DNA from 3 places in the Cytobacillus sp. QJM3NY_8 genome. Region 3 is predicted to be linked to each of the others. Evidence: riboswitches for the same ligand, from Rfam matches in the RefSeq annotation. Region 3 holds a riboswitch; each other region holds the start of a gene.
The links. Region 3 has a riboswitch for cyclic di-GMP ahead of AC0VZ9_RS01600 (hypothetical protein). Riboswitches for the same ligand answer to the same signal wherever they lie in the genome.

Region 1 (7,560 bases), 750 kb from region 3:
CCTAAGTCTATTATCGGCTAATGTGGCGGTATGTTTAAATGTTAATTTAAGTTTGGCAAAAAATACATCTATAAGCCTATAGAAAAAGCTATGCGAATAAGTCACATAGCTTAGAAACGACTATTAATTTTTTCATTGACGGCAAAATAAGTACCGTGTTTTTCTCTTTGGACTGCTTCTTTTCTTCGTTCTTCCTCAGCGGTAAACTGCTGAAGATCTTTCCTCAGATCACCCGCACAGCTGCCGCATAGCTTGCCTTCCCGGATGCTTGTCCCGCATTTCTCGCAAGGATACCCCAAATTTGGAAATTGCGCTAGCTTCAAACGGCCGGTCTTAATGAACTTTATGATGAGTTCTTCCTCGACTTCGGTCGCCTCGACAACCTCCATCATCTTCGCTGTCCTGTTTTCCCTCTTCCGGATGAACTGGTAAACCGTCTCATAGGCCTTTTCTTCTTCCTTCCAGCAATCCTGGCAGACATCGCGGAACTGGTTTTTGACAAAAATGGCATCACATTTCGGGCAGTTGGATAACTCAGCCATATGATTCTTCCTCTCTCAGTTTGTGATGAAATTATTATAGCTCGAAGAATAGGATAATTATAGAATATAATTATTCGAAATACAGCAGACTGCTGACTGTTTCTATGAATCGGGATTCGGGAACAGAGCCGCTCTGCTCGAGCTGACTTTGCAGAATATCTAGCATCGCCGCCAATTCAGCTCTCGGTCCCTCTTCGATAATAAATTGAAATCCATAATTAGTCAGAGCATCTGATATTTCATCTTTACGGACAATCGTCCCAGTAAAGGAGAGAACCTCTCCTAAAAGCTTCGTTTCAATTAATAGAATGATATCTTTCCTCACAGGAAGTTTCATCTTTGAAACAAATTTTACTCCGCCTGCACTCATATCTTCAATCAGGATTTTCGTGCTGCCCATTTTGACAGGCTTGCTGTTAAGCTCTAAGATGGTCATCTCTGCCTCCAGCGGATAGGGAAACTCGACCCGGACATACTTGCGCAAACCTTTGAACACATTGTCTTCCTTGATATTCTGCGGCTTCAGGGTGCCAATTAAGAGTTTCTGCTCGAAAGCGGAAGGCGGAAGCGGCTTACTGAAAAGATATCCCTGTATTTGATCACACTCATTCTTCCTTAAAGAATAGAATTGTTCAAAAGTCTCTACGCCTTCTGCTACCACCTTCATATTCAGCCCATGGGCAAGCTGAATCAGATTGGCCGTAATGATTGCATCTTCCGCGTTTTTATCCATTGCCTGGATAAACGTTTTATCAATCTTTAAAACATCAAATTTATAATTTTTCAGCTGTGTGATGGAGGAATACCCGGTCCCAAAGTCATCCAGTGCAATCTTCACTCCCATTGAACCCAATTCTTTAAGCACTGAAATGACGTTCTCTGAGTAATTGATTAGGGAAGATTCCGTCAATTCAATTTCAATTAGTGACGCATCGAGGTGACTCTCATCCAATGCTTTTTTTATAGTGGAAACAAGACAACTTTTCAAGAAGCTCAGCGGAGAGATATTTACGGATATCGGAACAATCGATAACCCTTTTTCCTTCCAGGAATAAATCTGGCTGCATACTTTCCTTAGCACATATTCACCTATATTTATGATTAAACCGGTTTCCTCTGCCACTGTTATAAACTCCAGCGGCGAAACTCTGCCCCATTCCGGATGATTCCACCTTAGTAAAGCTTCGGCACTTACTATTTTGCCGGTCTTCGTATCAACTCTTGGCTGGTATTCAAGAAAAAATTCATCATTTTGAATGGCTTTTCTCATATCCTGTTCAAGGGTAAAAAGCTTATAAGATTCAATATCCATGGAAGGATGGTAAACCTGGAATCTATTATTCCCTTTCTGCTTGGCATGGTACAGGGAAGATTCCGTATTTCTGACTAATTCATCAGCTGTTCTTCCATTATCCGGATATAAACTAATGCCTATAGATGGGGTAATATTAAGCTCAAAGCTGTCGATGTGGAATGGTTCAGAGAAAATTTGATTAATGGAATCTGCTAATTGCGCAGGATCCTCCTTTTCCTGGATATATTCCATTATAACTGCAAATTGATCACCGGAAATTCTTGCTGAAAAACAGACTGAATTTAGCTTCTCCTTAATTCTATGTGAAACAAGCCTAAGAAGTTCATCTCCTGAGGAATGTCCAAAGGTATCATTAATCTGCTTTAACCGTTCCAGATCAAAGAACAAGACAGCGAAGTTCTGTTGTTCATCGTCTTCAATAAGGCTCTGCAGCTTCTGATCAAAGTACCGGCGGTTCGGCAGATCGGTCAAATGATCATAAAATGCCATACGCCTCATTCTCTTTTCAAGCCATTTTTGTTCTGTTATATCTGTTACAAAGCCATCAACCCGGATAAGTTCGCCCCTTTCATCTAAATAGGGGATACTATGATCATTCACCCATCTAAGCTCACCGGATTTATGGAAGATACGATATTGGCAGCGAACGCTCTTCCCATGAATAAGATTTACCCGATTGGCTTCCAGACTTTGCAGGTCGTCTGGATGGATCACTTCGTCCCATAAATCGAAATTGTCAATCAGCTCACTGGCTGTGTACCCGAAAATGCCTTCCACTCCCCTTGAGAAATGAAATACCTTTCTTTCTATTAAATCGGCGGAATAAATGCCAACATCAAGATTTTCATAGATTTGTCCTATTTTCCGCTCGTTTTCATAGAACTTTTCTTCCATGAGCCGTTTTTCAGTTATATCCTGAATCGTTGCAATGATTTTCGGTGATCCGCTTTCTTCTGCAAAGTAGTCCGCACGATGATGAATATACCGTTCCTCTCCATCCTGCCTAATGATCCGGCATATCAGATCCACACTGTCCTTTTCCTCTAACAGTCGAGTAAACTGATTTTCAAAAGCCGGCAGGTCGTCTGGATGCAGATAACTCAAATACATTTTGTAGTCCGGAAAAAAACCTTTTTGAGGCTTTAGCCCAAATATCCGGAACATCTGATCTGACCAAAACCCTCTATCGTTTTCAATATCGTACTCCAGGCTCCCAATATTTGCGATCTTCTGAGCCTGGTTCAGATTATTTTTTATTTTAGTCAATTCCATTTGCTGACTTCTGTATTCAGCAATATCTTTAGTGGTGTTTTCACCACCCTGTGAGTTTATTTCGTCCACTTCAAAACATCCTTTCCAATAAAAAAGGCAAACGAAAATAGTTCTTCTTCCATGTAGCCTGGCCGCCATGGCAGAGACCTGCTTTAGGCCCGCAGCTTTGCGTCTTTTACTTTCGTAAAATTTGCCCTGGATTAGAATATTTTAACATAGGATTATTTTCCTAATAACTATCCAGATCAAAAACATCAACTTGTAATTAATTCCATCCATTATCCTCTTGCTAATGTAACCGAGCAGACTGAAGCAGCACCCCCTGCTTTAAGAACTTTCGCTGCATGATATAGAGTTGAGCCGGTAGTATAGATATCGTCAATTAGGATAATTTTTTTATTCTTGATATTGAGATTTTGCAGCTGGAAGACCTGGTGCGAATGAATTCGGTCCATTCGCGATTTCTTAGATTGCTTTTCTGAGTGAATTCGCTGCAGCGGTTCCGTCACGGTAAAGCCTGCCTCATGGATGAGTGCGGCAGACTGATTGAAGCCTCGTTCATAAATCCTTTGGGGACTTAGAGGGATTGGGACGAGATAGTCGAATTCCACGGTACTCAGCTTTTCCCTAATGATAGGAGAAAAAGCTCTCGACAAAATATAGTCGCCCCGGAACTTATAGCGGGCTATAGTTTCTTTCAGAAAGTCATCGTATATAAAAAGGGAATTGTTTTTCAGAAGCTGCCCTGACCATTCTGGATCCCCGTTCCACCTTAGACAATCTGCGCATAGGTTCCCTTTTCGAAATTGAGGATCTAAGTTACTGAAGGGCCGGCTGCATTTACTGCAAGTATCGCCATTGATAAATGGGAGTTTATCGGTGCAGCATTGGCATAAATGATTTTCTTTTGGCCGCGACCAGAGAGTTGTCCAGCTGACAGCTGAAAGGATTTCTTCATGGCATATTAAGCAGTTAATGGTCGATCAGTCCTTTCTTTTTGGCTTCAATGTTCATTTTGAGTATTTGTTTTTGCGCATTGACCATGCTTTCGGTTTTGCCGTAGTGAAAAAAGGTGATTTCTCCTTTCGGGTATTCAGAGCTTCTTCCAACACGGCCGGCAATTTGAACAAGAGCGCTTTCGGTAAAAATACGGTCTTCTGCTCCAAATACTGCTACATCAATATTAGGGAAGGTAACCCCTCTTTCCAGGATGGTCGTTGTGAGTAACATGGGGATCTCTTTATTGCGCATCATTTGGACTTTGTCTTTTCGATCGGGGTCTTCCGCGTGGACAGCTTGGATTTTAGGATAGGTTTTACGAAGGATGGTGAGGACTTTTTCCATTTTATCGATTTTTGGAAGGAAGAGCAGGAACTGCTTCTGGTTGTCGTGCCTCTTCTTGATCCATTGGGTAACTGCAGACGGGAGTTTGTCTTTTTTTAGGGATTTCTCCCAATTTCCGCACCATTTGAAAGCCGGTACAGGCAATGGATGACGATGATATCTAGCCGGGATAGTGACAAAGTTTCTTTTTCCGCTGCGGCATTCATTTTGCCATTTTTGACTGGGGGTGGCAGTTAAATAGATCATAGAGGAGGTTTCTTTGCGGGATTGGCGGACGGCATACTGCAGGGTTTCGTCTGCCGTATAAGGAAAGGCATCCACTTCATCAAGGATTACGGTGTCAAAAGCTTTATAAAAGCGGAGGAGCTGATGGGTGGTGGCGATGGTCAAAGGAGCTTGAAGGTGGCGGCCTTCACTGCCGCCGTAAAGGACAGCCACCTGAATACCGGGGAAGACTGCTTTTAGCCGCGGACCAAGCTCAAGTACAACATCTGTTCTCGGAGTAGCAATGCAGATTCTTTTTCCAGAGGCAAGGGCAGCATTGATTCCTTCAAATAGAACTTCTGTTTTTCCTGCTCCGCAGACAGCCCAGACGAGGAATTCCTTGCTTTCGATTTCAGCCTGCTTTACCTGGTCAGAGGCAATTTGTTGCCCGGGTGAAAGGTTGCCTGCCCATATCAGGGGATGTTCAGCTAGCTCCCGAACGGGCTCAGGTCCGCACCATCCAATCAGAGGAGTGCACTCACTGACCCGTCCCATCATGATACATTTCCGGCAGTAGGTACATTCTTTCTCACCGCATCGGGCACAGGGAAAACTTGCAAACAGTGAACGATCTTTATTGCCGCACCTGGCACAAACTATCTTGCTTTTGGTGTTAATTATCCCTTTTCGGTAAGAAATATAGCCATTTTCATAGTGCTGATGGATTTCTTCAATTGAATGCGGTAAGTTTTCGAATAGAAGCTGTTTTCCGCAGAGGATTTGCTGGAGTTCTTTGTTATATGAATAGTTTTCGTTGAGTGGCGGCTCTGGAATGTTGTCAATGGAGGAAATCGGGAGGCTTTCTGGAGGAGAATCTTTTATATATGGGGTCATATTAGGAGTAAATCTCAATTAGTTCACCTCTTGATTAATTAGTTTGTATCTCTATTTGCAAGTTTTGAAGTTCTATTTGCAAGTTCTCCGATCTATTTGCAGATTTAGGCTGCTATTTGCAAAATTAAACATTCTATTTGCAGGAATCCTGGATCTATTTGCAAAACCCTTACATCCACATCACCCTTCCCAAAAAAATCTGCGCCACCCTTAAGAATGGCGCACTCAAACAAAACCTACTTCTTCACCCAGCCAAACCCCATAGCACCTTCACCTAGATGGGTTCCAATGACCGGACCAAAATAGCTGATCATAAACTCAACATTAGGATATTCCGCTTCAAGCTCTGCCTTCCACTCGCGGGCTTCTGCTTCGCGATTGGCATGAATAATAACAGCCTGGTATGGCTCCCCGCTTTTTACGTCTTCCCAGAAAAGATCAACCATCCGCTTCATCGCTTTTTTGCGCGTGCGAATCTTTTCAAACGGAACAATTTTCTTATCCTCAAAATGAAGCAGCGGCTTCACCTGGAGTAGGCTGCCGATCAATGCCTGTGCACTGGACAAGCGGCCTCCTCGCTGAAGATGAGATAAGTCATCCACCATGAAATAGGCACGAATGCTTTTCTTCATCTCCTCAAGACGTTCAACGATCTCCTGTGGACCCTTACCGGCAGCAGCAAGCTCTGCAGCTTCAATCACATAAAACCCCTGCACCATACAGCTGATTTCCGAATCAAATGGAAAAACCTGAATCCCATCAACCATGCTCCCGGCAGTAACTGCCCCCTGGAACGTACCGCTGATGCCGCTTGACAGATGAATCGAAATCACCGCATCATACTCTTTCGCTAATTTCTCAAACAGCTCGGCAAACTCACCCACAGGAGGCTGCGAAGTAGTCGGAAGATCTTTATGCTTCACTTCTTCATAAAAGTCTGCAGCCGTAATTTCTACTTCTTCCCGGTACGTCTCACTGCCAAAAATAACACTAAGCGGAATCATATGTATATTTAACTTTTCTCTTAAATCCTTAGGAATGTATGCTGTACTATCCGTTACAACAGCCGTTTTCATAAATAGAGTTACCATCCTTATCTTTTTTCTCTACTGTATGTTCATGTTCCATTTTATATGATAGCGGGGGAAATTGCATTAAGTTATAGAGCAGGGGATTAAATAATGCTGTGCTCCATTATACCTACTTTTAAGACCTGGTATATTTTTACCTTCAAATCTTTGCCAGGCATATGATAAAATGCTTTTTGTGTCTTTATTTTGTAAAGGAGCTGTAACACATTGATTAAAAACACTTCTTCCACAAATAGCCCCACTTCCAATAGATACAGCACAGATACTCTCCATCAAATGCTTAATAATGAATTAAGTAAATATAAGCACATTAAAGTTCCAAATATTGACCATTCAATCAGCGGACCTGAACTTGCTTCCTGGCTCATAGACAGTTTGCCTCCAAAGGAAATCGAGAAGCTTGTTTATTTAGTGAATCAAGCAAAAAAGAGATCTTCCAATACAAAACCTATCTTTCAAACAGCTGCAGCCGCACTTATAAAATAATCAGGCAGAGGTGGTAACTTCCTGCGTGATTATTTTTGGTTAATATTTCAAAAATAGTGTATTAATACCTTTAATTTATCTGCTATTTCCGCTATCATAAAATAGAGGGTAACCCTATGAGGCAAGTAATCACAATTATTCTTCCTTCGTTTTCCTGCAAAGCAAAAAAGAAAAAGCCCTATTAAAAGGACTTTTTCTCTCAATAATATTATCGCACCTCTACCCAGCCATTTTTGATCGCTACGACAACTGCCTGAGTACGGTCGTTCACATTCATTTTTTGCAGGATATTACTTACGTGGTTCTTTACGGTTTTTTCACTTATGTATAATGCTTCCCCAATTCCGCGGTTGCTTTTGCCATCAGCAAGGAGCTGAAGCACTTCACATTCACGGCGTGTCAGCAAGTGAAG
Region 2 (7,560 bases), 790 kb from region 3:
CCCTTCCTCCAATGATTGAGGCCGGGGGAACGTGACAGTTAAAAATTGATGATTGTACTCAATCTTCTTAATCTTGCTATTCATTACTTTTCTTGTAATGGAATTCCTTCCCTCAGCACCTATAAAAAAGTCAGCCTTCACCGTCAGCTTCTCCTTTAAATCCTTCCGCTCAACCATTAATTCGCCATTTTCATAGCCTTTTGCCAGGGTCCCTGACAAGTAATGAAAGTTTGGATATTGAAGCGCCTGTTTGAGGAGGATTCCTTTCAGCCTTTCATGCTCGATCATGAGTGAGTATTTATAATCTCCCGGCAGAATGCTGTAATCCATGGCAAACTCTTTTTCCCCTTCCTCAAACGCAATTCGGGAAAATGAAAAGCCATTCTCGCGGATTACATCCAAAGCATCAAGCCGCTTAAAAATTTTCAGGCTCTTCGGCTGCAGGAGTTCTCCCTTATAAACGGAAGATGGGGCATCCAGTTTCTCCAGAACGAGGACATCAATATTGGCTTGGGCCAGCTTCAATCCAAGCGTCAAGCCGCCAATCCCTCCGCCCACAATTGCAACCTCTGTATTCAAGGACATGTTTCCACCACCTTTGCCTTTTATTTAACCTCCTTTTTAAAAAGCAAAACCAATGGATATGCTGATATTACAATGTCTGGAAAAAATTATTAGAACAAACTTTTGAAAATAGGAGTATGATTGTGGGAGACACCTATATTTTCAAAATCCTGTATAATAGAGAGAGTAAAATCAATTAACGTTCCTTTTCGGACGATATATAGCATTATTTTTTGGAGGCAATAATAATGAGAGAAATAGCAGTCGAACAATATATCCAAATGGACAACGCAGTTCCGGTCGATGTCAGGTCTCCAATTGAATTTGAGGAGTGCAGCATTCCCGGTGCTGTCAATGTTCCGCTTTTCACCAATGAAGAGCGTGTGGAAATCGGAACACTATATAAGAGAGAAGGTTCTGATGCGGCTAAGTGGAGAGCGATGGAAATCGTTTCACCTAAAATTCCGTCCATGATGCAGAAGATCAGAGACCTGAAAAATGATGGCTTACAGCCTGTCATTTACTGCTGGCGCGGCGGCATGCGCAGTAAAGCGGTCACTACATTTATAACGTATGCAGGCGTTTCAATCCCCCGTTTAATTGGGGGCTATAGAGCGTACCGTCAATATATTCTTGAAAACACGGCAGACTTGATTCCTGAAAAAGCAGTTGTTCTGCACGGAATGACCGGCGTCGGGAAAACGGATGTGCTGAAGGTATTAAGCGAAAAAGGATATCCTGTTATTGACCTTGAAGAAATGGCAGGACATCGCGGTTCAATCTTCGGATCCTTTGGCATGGGAGACGGCAGTACCCAGAAAACATTTGATGCACTATTGTATCAAGCCCTTTCTGAGGTTAAAGGTTCCCCTTATATTATTATGGAAGCTGAAAGCAAGCGAATAGGAAAGGCTGTTCAGCCGGACGAGCTTCTTGATACCAAAAAAACTGGTATTCATATTGATATGTTTGCAAGCATGGAGTCCCGTGTGCAGCGTATCCTCCGTGACTATGTGGAACCTTATCAAAGAGAAGAATGGTTCAAGCCGAAAGTGGATGAAAGCCTTGTGTTTATTAAAAAACGTCTGAAAGATACTGAAATCCGCGAGCAGCTGGATGAATCAGCTGAAGCAGAAAACTACGAGCTATTTATCAAGCTTTTATTAGAACACTATTACGATCCGCGCTATGCTTTTAAACAGCATGACTATGAAGGCCAATTCCACCACGTAAATGCGGATGATGTGGAAGCAGCTGCACAGCAAATTATTCACATTATTGAAAACCAAAATGCTCCCGTCCTCTGACGCGGAGCATTACTTTTTGCGAGCGACAAAAGATTTATTTTTATAAAACACAGATAACTAACTATTTAAATCGGTTGACACTGTGGTATGATGGTAATAATATTGAACAAATCGTTCTTAATATGGAACTAGATATATGATATAATCCTATTACATACAAAATAAGGTGTGTGGTATACGATGATCGGTGATCGTGTAAAAAAACTTCGCCAGGAAAAGAAAATGTCCTTATCCGAGCTTGCGGACCAGGCCGGTGTGGCAAAATCATATTTAAGCTCGCTTGAGCGCAACCTGCAAACTAATCCATCGATTCAATTTCTTGAGAAAATCGCAGGTGTTCTGAATGTTCCCGTGGACCATCTGATCCATGAGCAGATCAACAAGGAAGACCTCGATTCAGAATGGATGAAAATTGTGAAGGAAGCGATGGAGTCTGGTGTTTCTAAGGAGCAATTTCGGGAGTTTTTGGATTTTAATAAGTGGAGAAGCGGACAAAAATCATAGATGCAATGAGCCTGAAGGTACAGGCTTATTTTTTTTGCAAAATTAGGATCCTTTCTCATAGTGTGTTGTTTTTGCTTAGTATTCTGCCCGTTGATTTCCGCTGCGGGAACTTGCTTTCCGCGGGGAGGAACGGGAGCCTCCCCGGCTTTGCCTGCGGGGTCTCCCGCTCCCTCTCCTCCCGCAGGAGTCAAGTCCCCTCCGCTCCAATCAACTCAGTAAATTAAATCAATTTATTAAATAGCAACAAACTTTACGAAAACAGCCAAAATAAAAAGCATTTCCGTATATAGAGATACCTCTAACAGAAATACTTAGCAATACCGGATATTAGGCTTCCATCAGAAGCTCTTTGGCTTTGTTATTATGTAAAAACTCTCTAATTTCTTCCTTTTGCAGGCCTAAGTTCTTAGCTTCCATAATTAACTGCAGCCACTCCAAATCAATTCCTTCGACCTTTACATTTTGCTCCGTCAAAATTCTTCCCCCCAGGATACGTATCGTATTCCAGGCAACCCAGCCATCGTAGTATTTTTCAATACCTTAGACCCGTGACTTTGCGTCCTCATTTTTCAATGAGTTTGCCTTTTTCTGCGCCTATCGACTCAAAGAAATATTTTCCATAGATGTATTCTACTATGGCCGTATTGCTAACGTTGTCAGATTTTGTAATTTTTATTAATTATTTTAATATTAAATTAATTTGATTTTCGACAAATTTCTAATTGATCTAGGTTCTTTTGATTACCTGTACCCCTCATCTTTTAAAGGAAGTTGTTATTAATGGTCGAACTCTTTTTTGAGTAGTATGAAAGTCCGATTCTTTTTCTGTAATTTTTGCTGATTTGTTTTATTGAATAGGTATGCGGACTTTTACATTTTTTAAAGGTTGTGTGGACTGGTTCGAGGGTCATAGCCTCCAAAAAGTTTTCATTCGTTAGATTGGTGTGGCAGATCGGGCATAGCCAGTCTCCCGATTCACTGCTGCTATATGAAGGTTTGTGGCATTTATGGCAGTTCTTTCGGTACATTTACAGCCCCCTCTCTTGACTAAGAATGGTATTTTCACTCTATTGGTTATTAAGATAGAGCTTCATAAATCCATAAAACATGAAGTACCAATATTAAGGAATAAAGATAAGCTGCACCTTTTGCCAATACCTTTACTTTAGTTTACGGCGGAAAATTAATTGAAGTTGACAGCAGGATTAAAAAGCCTGAAAGAACAGCTTTAAGAGAAAGAAATAATATAGGTTCCATAGTATATAGAACATCCATTATTGGATTCATTCTTCAATTAGCGAAAGTTTAACTCCAAAGAACGTCAAGAGACCATCCAGTAGATTAATGAAGGCAAGATACAGTAGAATTTTTTTCATAAGTTCACCGCTTAATGAGTAGCTTTTTGATTATATTCATTAACTGCTTAAATAAGTTCTAAACACGAATAAAAATTAAGGCCTTAAAGAATCAGTTCCTCAGGCCTTAATCTAAGTTTCACTCCGCAGCCTTCTATAACGCCATAATAAAATTACGCTTCCGGCACCTAAAAATAGTGCACCGATAAGTAATAAATTATAATTATTAGTTGCGGTATTTGGGAGTTTATTAACCTTCTCTGGAATTACCGTTGCATCTGTGGATGGTGGTGAATTATTAGTTCCCCCTCCAGAATTATTATTATCTCCTGATCCGGGAGTCTCGTTGCCGGTTCCGGGATCACCTGTTGCTTCGGCAAGAAAAATGATTTCAACCTCTGCAGCGGAATTTTGAAAATCATTTCCTAAATGTTCTGGCATTGTTACTTGGAAAAATAAAGTTTCTTCTGTCCCTTTCGCTAATTCTCTGGGGGAGAAGCCTTTAAAATCTTTAAGCCTTCCTTCGTAAAGTATCTTTGTATCTTTTTTAACCTCAAGTTCTAATTCCTCAAAAAGTCCTTTAATAGACTTCGATTTTCCGATGTTAGAAGTATATTTAAAATCTTGATTGCCATCATTTTTAATTGTTATATTTCGGGGCATCCAGTCCCCTGGTTTTAAATTATCTACTTCAAATAGGTACCTATTTAAGTTCTCTAAGTTCGTATTAATATCAATATCATTGTCCACTGCTATTGCCGTTCCGTTTCCAAAAACAATAAAAAAAACAATGCTACATATAAAAAATATTTTTATAGGTTTTGCCAGCAAACTTTTAACTTTCATGGCATTCCCTCACAACGATAGATTTAACAAAAGGCGGGAATGATTCCCACCTTTTGCGAAAGTCATTTATTTTGCAACTCCAGCGCCTTGTTCAGCGTTGAAAGTCCATTTAAGTGATAGAGAGTCACCTTGGAACACATTTTGATCTTCATCGTTTTCTACAAACTCATATTGTACATAAAGAGTATCATCTGTGCCAGCAGCCAACTTACCACCTCTCTCCGCCAACCATGCCCCAAAGATATTTCCTTCAATTACATCTGGCTTCATTGACTTTAACTCAGAAAGAGTTGTTGAAAAGATAGGAGTATCTAGTTTGTCAGCGTTGAATAAGAAATTCACTCTAATATGGTCACCAAAATCTTCACCATTGTTATTTCCTGCTCCTGTTACAGTATATTCAGTATCAAGATTAATTGCTGCAATATCCAATGTTCCATTGTTAACAAGTTTAAAAGAACGGAGCATCGTATCCCCTGGTTTAATATTTTCAACATCAATAATTGTTGTTGGATTTGCATTTAAATCCAAAGTACCAGCTGCAAAGGTTCCGTTAGTTTCTGCACTGTCACTAAAGTATGCAAATGTTCCCCCACCAACTAATGAAATACCTAATGCTGCAGATGCAATTCCCATACCTAACTTTTTCTTAAGATTCATAATAAAGCTTCCTCCTCTTACCCCTTTTTGGGTATGTATAATTTTATATATTGACCCCTGTATTATTACAGGGAGTACAACCAAATTAAGCAGTTTTTTCTTCTGAATCCGCTTTGCTGCTTTTAGGGTCAATTTCTCTTATAGCCTGGAAGATGCTGAATGCTGCATATCCTAGAAGCAGTAACCCTGGACCAATAAGCAAAATCGCACTTCCTTCTTTCGATTGAGCAAAATCTATAAAATATCCCACATAAGGAATGGTGAAACCAGTATAAACAGCTCTTACATTTTCAGATAGCACAGGTTCCATGTCTGCAGTTTTGTTGTTATCTCCCTTTGTTTCATACATGACATGATCTCCGCTGCTGCTGACACCGATTACGCGGTGAGTAATTAATTTTTCTTCGCTTGCCTGGAATGTAATGACATCATCTTTCTTAAGAGACTTTCTTTCTTCAGAGCTAAGAGGCTTTACTGCAATAACAGACCCAGTTTGGAAGGCAGGCTCCATAGAGCCTGATAACACTGTCTTAAGCTGATATCCAAAGGCCTGCGGCTCTCCTCCTGATGCTTTGGAGGAGACCACTAGGAAGGCCATTAATATTAAATTAATGAATAGAACCGCTGTTATAATGTTGCTTATCATTTTCAATGCTTTTTTCAAGCTATTCACCTGCCTCATTTGTGCTTTCTTCAGAATTAACAGGAGCTTCTGAAGACTTAGCCTTGGTATCTTCCGGCTTTGATTCTTCTTTTGGTTTCTCTTGTGGCTTTTCTTCAACTTTAGGCTGTTCTACCTTCTGCTCTTCTTTTGGTTCTTCTGCTGGCTTTTGCTCAGGCTTCTCTTGAGGTTTATCTTTCGTTGGTTCAGCTGCTTCTTTGCCTGTTTCCTCTGTCTTATTGCTTACCTGTTCCTTGGCAGTCTCTTCTGTTACATCTGCCTTTTGTTCCGTTTTTTCTTCTTCCACATTGTCAGTCTCACCTGCATCTATGCTTACTGTTATAGCTTCACTCCACAGCTCCCCATTTCCAGGATGATCTTTGTGCTGATAGGCTTTAAACATATAGGATCCACTTTGCTGAGGAATAAAAGAAACTTCTATTATTTTTCCTTCTTTAATAGGAGCAAATGTCAGCACTTCACCAACAGGCTTTCCTTTCTTGGGGTTCCCTTTCTCAATGTAATAAATTTCATATGTTCCATTCGTTTTCATATCTGACCCTGTGTTTTGAATGGTTGCATATATCTTCTGCCCATCATACTTTTGTCCAACGAATTTTAGAGAGCTGCAATCCCATTCCCCATGCTTCTCACCTTTAGAGCACCCTGGCTCTTCTGTCTCCCAGGTACCGGCTTGAATGGTCCCATTTACTGTGTCCCTATCACTAAAATAGGCATTCGTCTGCCCAGTCAAAGTTGCCGACATCCCAATAAGCAGATACCAGGCAGCCACAAACTTAAATGCAAGCAATAGGATCTTATTCTTCTTCCCAAATTTTCTAATCCGTTTGTATCGTATAAGAACCCCCTCCTAGTGAGTTGATGTTCTTTGTTTTTGTTCGTTTCGTTCTTTTTATCGAACCGATAAGTCGAGTATAGTCCATCCGTCTTATTTTGAGAAATTCCAAATTCAGCCGAATTTTCGTTTTAAAGAACGATTTTCGTTCTTTTTCTAAGAATATCTCGAGAATTCTCACTATTTTGTATTTTTTATTGAACAATTTGTTCGTTATAATGAAAATGTCTTTACATTTTATGATAAGGGAGTATTATGCCTATGATAGGTAGCCGGATTAAAACCTTAAGAATCAAGAAAGGATACTCAATTAATGAGCTTTCTGAAAAAGCGGAGGTATCCAAATCGTACCTAAGCTATATTGAGAGAGGCATACAGGAGAACCCTTCATTGCAGGTTTTATCGCGAATCGCCAGGACACTGGATGCTAATCTTGAGGATCTGCTGGAAGAGAATAGAGAAGATATTACAGACTTGTCTAAGCTGGATGAGGAGTGGGTTTCCCTTGTCAAAGAAGCAATCAGGCAGGGAATTACGAAAGAGGATTTCGCTTATTATCTGGACTTTATTAAATTTAAGAAGTTGAATGGAGGTAATTCTTAATTGAAGTTTAAAAGCCGTTTGCTGCTATTAGCTGCCTCCTTCTTTATCTTAATCGGAGGCGGATTGGTCCTGTTCTCGCTGCAGGAAATGTACGCTCAAGAGAAGAAAACAAAGGATTCTTTAGCCCAGGCACAAGAAGGAGTTCAGAACGAAGTAAACAAAGAAAGTAAAAGTGTTCTCCTAACAGAACAGCCAATAGATATA
Region 3 (7,560 bases):
CCGAAAATAACTTTTCTAAAGACAATCTCCTCAAGTATTGGCCCAATGACCGAACTAATTAAGATAACGATTGGCGATGCTTCAATAATCCGGATAATCTGCTGCGTATTCTCAGATCCCATTTCAATCCCAATCATATTTTCAATGCTGGCAGCAGTAGCTTGAGCGATCAGGGCCAAAAATATACCCCCAACTGCCCAGCCCGCTGAGCTTGCTGCGGAAGATGCATCCCTATTCAGGCCTTTTTTCATCTCTTTTCTTAATAATAGAAGCGTAATGATCAGTGTAACCGTAAAACTGATGACAAGCCAGTAGGCTACAGCCAGGATCTGCATGTTTTCGGGGTTCTGTCCAAGGGCATCTGCAATAAATAACACAAGCGGAACGCCAAACAAACTGGACAGCTGCATGGCAATATAAGCTATTAATATAAACCAATATTCCTTCTTCAAAATGTTATACTCCTTATTCTGAGTGTTGGAAAACAAGTCCTAAAGCCATTGTACTCTTAATAAGGAGCGGGTTTCAAATATCAGCATCAAAGCAGGAAAATACTATGGGTAAAGTGAAGAGTTCCGAAGCATACTTAAGAGGTTGTCTGTGTCGAAAAATAGCGTGTATGGGCGAATGAAATTTTTTCTAAAAAATTTAAGCTTCACCCTTGCAAATAGAAATGAGATTCATTAATATAATAATTGTGTTAGCACTCATACAGAGAGAGTGCTAATAAATAAAAATATTTACATATTATTTGAGGAGGTTGTTTCACTTGTTAAAGCCACTAGGTGATCGAATTATTATCGAGCTTGTTGAAACTGAAGAAAAAACTGCAAGCGGCATCGTACTGCCGGACACTGCTAAAGAAAAGCCTCAAGAAGGTAAAGTTGTAGCTGTAGGAACTGGCCGCGTTCTTGAAAATGGTGAGCGTGTTGCCCTTGAAGTTGCTGACGGCGATCGTATCATCTTCTCAAAATATGCTGGTACTGAAGTGAAGTACGAAGGCAAAGAGTATTTAATTTTACGCGAAAATGACATTCTTGCTGTAATTGGCTAATCGCCGATCAGACGAAGATTATTAAAGAATAAAGCTAAAATTTTTGAGGAGGTTTTTATCAATGGCTAAAGAGATTAAATTTAGTGAAGAAGCTCGCCGCGCGATGCTTCGCGGTGTGGATTCCCTTGCAAATGCGGTAAAAGTAACTCTTGGACCTAAAGGACGCAACGTGGTTCTTGAGAAGAAATTCGGTTCTCCACTTATCACCAATGATGGTGTGACAATTGCGAAAGAAATCGAGCTTGAAGATGCATTCGAAAACATGGGTGCGAAGCTTGTTGCTGAAGTAGCAAGTAAAACAAATGATGTTGCCGGTGACGGTACAACAACTGCAACTGTTCTTGCTCAGGCAATGATCCGTGAAGGCCTTAAGAACGTAACTGCAGGCGCTAACCCAATGGGCATCCGCAAAGGAATCGAAAAAGCAGTTGTTACAGCTGTAGAAGAATTAAAAGCTATTTCTAAGCCAATCGAAAATAAGGAATCTATTGCTCAGGTTGCTGCAATCTCTGCTGCTGACAATGAAGTTGGCCAGCTGATCGCTGAAGCAATGGAGCGCGTTGGCAACGATGGTGTTATCACAATCGAAGAATCTAAAGGATTCACAACTGAGCTTGATGTGGTTGAAGGTATGCAATTCGACCGCGGATATGCTTCTCCATACATGGTTACAGATTCTGATAAGATGGAAGCGGTTCTTGAAAACCCTTATATCTTAATCACTGATAAGAAGATCACAAGCATCCAGGAAATCCTTCCTGTACTTGAGCAAGTTGTACAGCAAGGCAAGCCTTTATTGCTTGTAGCTGAAGATGTTGAAGGTGAAGCACTTGCTACACTAGTTGTGAATAAGCTTCGCGGAACTTTCAACGCGGTAGCAGTAAAAGCTCCTGGCTTCGGTGACCGCCGCAAAGCTATGCTTGAAGATATCGCGATCCTGACTGGCGGTGAAGTAATCACTGAAGAGTTAGGCCGTGACCTTAAGTCTGCTACAATCGACTCTTTAGGACGCGCTACTAAAGTAGTTGTTACAAAAGAAAACACTACAATCGTTGAGGGTGCTGGAGACAGCGCGCAAATCGGCGGACGTGTGAACCAGATCCGCACTCAAATGGAAGAAACAACTTCTGAATTTGACCGCGAAAAATTACAAGAGCGCCTTGCTAAACTTGCTGGTGGTGTTGCAGTTGTTAAAGTTGGTGCTGCTACTGAAACTGAATTAAAAGAGCGCAAGCTTCGCATCGAAGACGCCCTTAACTCTACACGTGCTGCTGTAGAAGAAGGCATCGTTTCCGGTGGTGGTGTTGCCCTTCTAAACGTATACAATAAAGTGGCTGCTATCCAGGCTGAAGGCGATGAAGCAACTGGTGTTAACATCGTATTGCGTGCGATGGAAGAGCCTGTACGCACAATTGCTCACAATGCCGGTCTAGAAGGTTCTATCATTGTTGACCGCTTAAAGCGCGAAGCAGTTGGAACTGGCTTCAACGCTGCTACTGGCGAGTGGGTAAACATGATCGAAGCTGGTATCGTTGACCCAACTAAAGTAACTCGTTCAGCTCTTCAAAACGCTGGATCTGTTGCAGCTATGTTCTTAACTACTGAAGCAGTAGTTGCTGACAAGCCGGAAGAAAACGCTGCTCCTGCAATGCCTGATATGGGCGGCATGGGCGGCATGGGCGGCATGATGTAATTTAAAGCGTTGAACCCAACGTTTTAAATCATCATCCACCAGGACATAGGTACAGGTTTTCTTGTCCTGCTGTTCCCAAAACTGTTTATAACAAACAAAAAAGGAATTCCTATTCGGGAATTCCTTTTTTTATTTATTCTTTGTCCGAACCCCCGCCAAAAGTTTCGGGAATCATCGTGAAGCCTTCAATCACAGTATCTTCTTCCACTTCGATCATCAGATAGCGCTTGCCGTCAAAATGGACTTGTTTTACATATCGAAGATCTTGCGGGCAGATGGATATGTTGGCTGCCTTCGTGCTGATTTTTATTGATTTTGAATTAAATTTGGGCAGGACGCTGGTTGCCTTTATTTCATATTTGTCATCATCGATGATTTTTTGATAAGCGGATTGGACCTTTTCTGAATTAATATCTTCGAGACCACTCACTTTTAAAACGCGTTCTACGTCTTTGGAATCCAGCTTCGGCGGTTCATCCTCTTCGTTTTCCACGATCATACGGTTAATCTCTTCATATACGTTGGAAAGGGTTGCTGTGCTTAGCTGATCTCCTGTTACGTCTTTAATAATTTCCTCAAAAACGATTTTATCATCCTGCGCCGTCATCGTTTCTTCCCCGTTTAAAACGTCCACTATGAACTGGTAGTCGGGCTCATGTACCTTGCCTGCTGAATACAAGACGTGATTGACATCAGCTGCATGATCGGTAAAGCAGGGAAATAGAAACCCTGAAATGGGAGCCTTGAGGTTGATAATCGGATCAACGGTAAAATGATATTTAAATTCCTTCTCGACATAGTCAAAAAGAAGTTCTTTCTTCGGTTCTTGCGTGTTATTTATGCTGCAGAGAATAAAGGGATGAGAATAAACGGCATCCCGTTCACTTTCCTCGGCTTCTGCGTTGCGGCGTTTCATTGGCTTAAGATACTCCCCGCGAATGAATGTAACGACAATATCCTTTTCATATTGCCGGATTCCCAGCATTTTGCCGACTATCTGAAGCATTTGATCCATCCAGCCTTCAGCATCACTGCTTAGCAATCCCTGATGCAGGATGAGTTGACTGCTGTTTTCGGCATCCCTCTGAAACTTTAATTCAAAGAGCTTTTCATCCAATTGGCCGCCAAGCAGCTTTTTGAAGTTATCCATAAATAGCTCCTGCTGATCCTGGTCCAGCATTTCAAAGGGCTGGCTTTCATAATGATAAATCTCACTTGATTCCTTCATAATATAGACATTAAAAATATCTGAGATCTTTAGTAAGTCATTATTTAATTTAAATTGTTTCCGAATCTGTGCGATGTCTTTTTTGTTCACAGTTAAATCCACTCCTAAGCTGCCCAATATGCATATTTACTAGAATAACAAAATACATCAGCTCTATAAATTATTTATCTCTTTTATTTTCGCTTTTTTGAAAAGGGATACGTTAATTAAATTTGGCTGGAGATTTGAGAAGCATGAAGTTGATTTTTACCGGCCGAGTTTGCGCTGGCGAGGTGAATGTAGAATGCTGATATTTTGTTAACATAAAGGTATTTAATTGAGGCCTCTCATAAGTTGACTAAACTTATGGGAAGCCTTTTTTATTTCTTTAACATGGAGACATACTCTTCCAGATAAAATTGGATGCAGAAATAAAAATTACAAGTATCGACAAAAAATGGCAAGTTCTTTATAATAGTATAGTAAAATATAATCGTGAAATTAGTCCTATATTTAATAAAATTGAAAAGGCAAACTTATCGAAAGGTAAGGACGCAAAGCTACGAGTCTAAAATCCTCCAGGGTAATGACAGTCGGGTTGCCAAGGATAATAAAGAACGTTTATTTGGCTATCCCTGTCTATTTGGGGATAGTCTTTTTTTTTGGACACCTTTTAAATAGCTGCAAAAATGATGGAGAATACAGGCAAAGGAGATCAGCGATGATAGTTGTAGATAAGAAAAAATACAAAATGGCCATTAATGAGGCCGCAAAGGAAGTTCATGTACAGGTTCATGGGTTAATGAGAGAGGAGGATGCGGAAGGTTATATGATAGATTTACAGGATACGATTAGTAAGGTATCAAGGCAAAGTTATACATTTGTTGTAGACGGGACCCATCAAACCCCTGTCCCATCAAAGGTGGTTCCACAGCTTGAACAGACAATGCAATTTTATTCTTCATTGGGATTTAAGGATATTCTTGTAGTAAAACCGTCATCTAAAATTGCGCAGGTGCAAATCAGGAATGCACTTGAGAGAATTGAGTTCTCAGGTACGTTTGTTGATAAAGTGCCTCATGGCATCTAATGTTCGTGACAATGATTAGGGGATCATTAATTTACATTTGAAAGGGAGTAAAGAAGTGCAAACAACACTAGAGCTATATACATACGAAATTATAAAGAAGGATCAGCCAGAATTAATTGTGAAAGCAGCTGATTGTCTGGCTCGAACATTCATAGGAGTGGAGGTTGCAGGGAAATGGGTTCAGGAGCCAATGGTAGGACAATTGAATATAGGCTATGAGGATTTCTATCAATTTACCAAGGATTATTTAGACTCTACGATTGAACAGGGATATTGCGCAGTTGCAAAGGATGCTAATCATAAAGTTGTCGGTGTACTTGCGGGAGATACAAATGCACCTGAGATAATCGGAGAAGACATATTTGAAGGTTCTTTTTATGATATGAATGTAATTCTCCGTGTTTTGGAAGATGTAGATAAACGTTTTATGGAAGATTATAAAAAACAGAATGGACATGAAATCAAGGATGGAGAACTATTACACCTTTTCATGTTAGGCGTAATAGCTGAACATAATCGTCATGAAATTATTCAGCAGCTAGGAAATAGATTAATCGCAAAAGCATCATCCCAAGGATTAAAGGCTGTTTTAGGTGAAGCAACCAACCCTAAATCAATACGGGTCATGGAAAAATATCATAATATGAAAAAATATAAAGATACTGAAGGAAATTATATTGTCCATAAATATCAGGATAATAATAAGCTGAGTGGTATTCCTGCAAATGTAGCAGATGGAACATATATCCTAATAAAAGAGCTTTAAATTACATATAAAGTCTAATTTAATTAAATAGATGTTAGGGGATTTATTATAATGGAAGCGATTATGCTAGGCATCAATATTATTTTAATGGGAGTATCGGTGTTTTTTGCCTATCGATACTTTTCATTAAAACACCATCTCCATATTCATAAGGAAATAATAAATGGAATGGAAGAATTATCAGCAGGTAAAATTGCAGCGAAGGTTGATGAACGAAGCTCTAAACATGCTGTATTTAATGGGCTAATCGACTATTTCGGCCTTGTAAGGGAAAAGTTTTTTTCCTATTCAAAAGATGTTCATGAAAAAGGTGAAAATCTTACTGAAGTCGGTGAATATGCTTCTGAAAAAGCGGATATTGTTAGAGCGGCAATTGATGAGGTAGGCAGAGGGTTGACGAAACAATTGGCAGCAACAGAAGAAAGTGCTGCATCTATGGAGGAAATGACACAGGCTATCGAAGATCTATCCGTGAGATCCCTTCAGATTTCAGAACAATCGAATACTACCTTAGAACTGACGCAGGAAGGAAACGAGAAGCTAAAGGATTCCTTAGATAAAATGAATCAGTTTAATCAAACGGTAAATATAACATTTGATGCCATAAATAAACTCGGAGAAAAATCTCATGAAATCGGCACGATTGTAAAAGTGATTACAGGGATTTCAGAACAAATTAATTTATTGGCATTGAATGCGGCCATAGAAGCGGCCCGTGCGGGAGAGCATGGCAAAGGATTTGCAGTCGTTGCTGATGAGGTTCGAAAATTGGCCGAACAATCACGGCAGTCTTCCTCTGAAGTATCAAACATTGTAAAGAATATACAGGAGGAAACTGGGATAGTCGTGAACTCCATGCAGCAGGGAACAGAGGAATTGAAAGATACAAATACCACCCTTGTAGAAGTTGGGTCCATGTTCAAACAAATTCTGGCTACTACAAAAATTATTGCTGAAAATAATGAAAACTCTTCTGCGAGTACACAGGAATTATCTTCTGCTTCGCAGCAGATCATGGCAACAATTGTTGAGATTGCCTCAATCTCACGGGAATCTGTTGAAATGTTTGAGGAGCTAATCGAAATTAGTGATGATGAACTGACTGCAATGCAAAAACTTGTCCAGGTAGCAAAGAATCTTGTAGAGCTAACAGATGATGTAAACAAGTTAATATTTGTATGGAATCATGGTGCTGAAACAGAGGCAGCTCATGGTCAAATTGCTGATAAAAAGCTCAGTGCAGCAGTATAAAGATCGTTGCTTTGCTGGCTGATTAATATAAAGGTGCTTCTTTCAGGTAAATGCAGCCTGTGGGAAGCTTCCCTTTGATGCCCGAATTAGTCCTTATAAAAGAAAGGATCAATAAATATTACATTATTCCTTCTGTTTAATAGGGAATATTTTTATGGCAGCAAGGTTGCCAAAAGGCTTAATTAGGCACTGATTTGTCCACCTGTGTGGACTTTTTTATTGGATCTTTAGATAAAACTGCTTCAAGAAAAAGCATTCAGGAGGTACAGGATGAAGGAAATACAAAAGTTATTTCCCAGTATGGATGGGAATGAACTCCAAAGAGGGGAATTATTGTCTTACTTTAAGACGATCTTAACGAAAATAGATGAGTTAAAGGATCCCAACAAACTAACACTGGGAATAATGCCCGAGTACTCAGAGGATTACTATAATCGTATCATTGAAAAGGCCGATGTTCCGAAAAAGGGTGTGCCGATAGAACAAGTGATTCAGGAGC

Region 1: it holds a riboswitch for cyclic di-GMP, as region 3 does, so the genes downstream of both, AC0VZ9_RS24730 (EAL domain-containing protein) here and AC0VZ9_RS01600 (hypothetical protein) in region 3, are expected to answer to the same signal.
Region 2: it holds a riboswitch for cyclic di-GMP, as region 3 does, so the genes downstream of both, AC0VZ9_RS05725 (anti-repressor SinI family protein) here and AC0VZ9_RS01600 (hypothetical protein) in region 3, are expected to answer to the same signal.

The regions. Positions count from the first base shown of each region.
Region 1 covers NZ_CM149681.1:4,821,399-4,828,958, forward strand. The annotation lists gene AC0VZ9_RS24725 (TIGR03826 family flagellar region protein) at 111-542, opposite strand; gene AC0VZ9_RS24730 (EAL domain-containing protein) at 613-3,198, opposite strand; cyclic di-GMP riboswitch class I at 3,248-3,334, opposite strand; gene AC0VZ9_RS24735 (ComF family protein) at 3,408-3,785, opposite strand; partial or broken gene AC0VZ9_RS24740 (ComF family protein) at 3,915-4,106, opposite strand; gene AC0VZ9_RS24745 (ATP-dependent helicase ComFA) at 4,102-5,571, opposite strand; gene AC0VZ9_RS24750 (DegV family protein) at 5,808-6,647, opposite strand; gene AC0VZ9_RS24755 (hypothetical protein) at 6,870-7,148, shown strand; gene AC0VZ9_RS24760 (response regulator) at 7,357-7,560, opposite strand, start outside.
Region 2 covers NZ_CM149681.1:1,074,126-1,081,685, reverse strand. The annotation lists gene AC0VZ9_RS05740 (FAD-dependent oxidoreductase) at 1-585, opposite strand, end outside; gene mnmH (tRNA 2-selenouridine(34) synthase MnmH) at 813-1,871, shown strand; gene AC0VZ9_RS05730 (helix-turn-helix domain-containing protein) at 2,052-2,375, shown strand; gene AC0VZ9_RS05725 (anti-repressor SinI family protein) at 2,703-2,849, opposite strand; cyclic di-GMP riboswitch class I at 2,880-2,968, opposite strand; gene AC0VZ9_RS05720 (LPXTG cell wall anchor domain-containing protein) at 3,863-4,576, opposite strand; gene AC0VZ9_RS05715 (CalY family protein) at 4,643-5,236, opposite strand; gene sipW (signal peptidase I SipW) at 5,322-5,900, opposite strand; gene tapA (amyloid fiber anchoring/assembly protein TapA) at 5,902-6,741, opposite strand; gene AC0VZ9_RS05700 (helix-turn-helix domain-containing protein) at 7,015-7,356, shown strand; gene AC0VZ9_RS05695 (class D sortase) at 7,357-7,560, shown strand, end outside.
Region 3 covers NZ_CM149681.1:281,987-289,546, forward strand. The annotation lists gene AC0VZ9_RS01580 (lysostaphin resistance A-like protein) at 1-452, opposite strand, end outside; gene groES (co-chaperone GroES) at 770-1,054, shown strand; gene groL (chaperonin GroEL) at 1,116-2,747, shown strand; gene AC0VZ9_RS01595 (DUF4317 domain-containing protein) at 2,881-4,065, opposite strand; cyclic di-GMP riboswitch class I at 4,474-4,560, shown strand; gene AC0VZ9_RS01600 (hypothetical protein) at 4,676-5,044, shown strand; gene AC0VZ9_RS01605 (hypothetical protein) at 5,100-5,810, shown strand; gene AC0VZ9_RS01610 (methyl-accepting chemotaxis protein) at 5,862-7,061, shown strand; gene AC0VZ9_RS01615 (pyridoxal phosphate-dependent decarboxylase family protein) at 7,332-7,560, shown strand, end outside.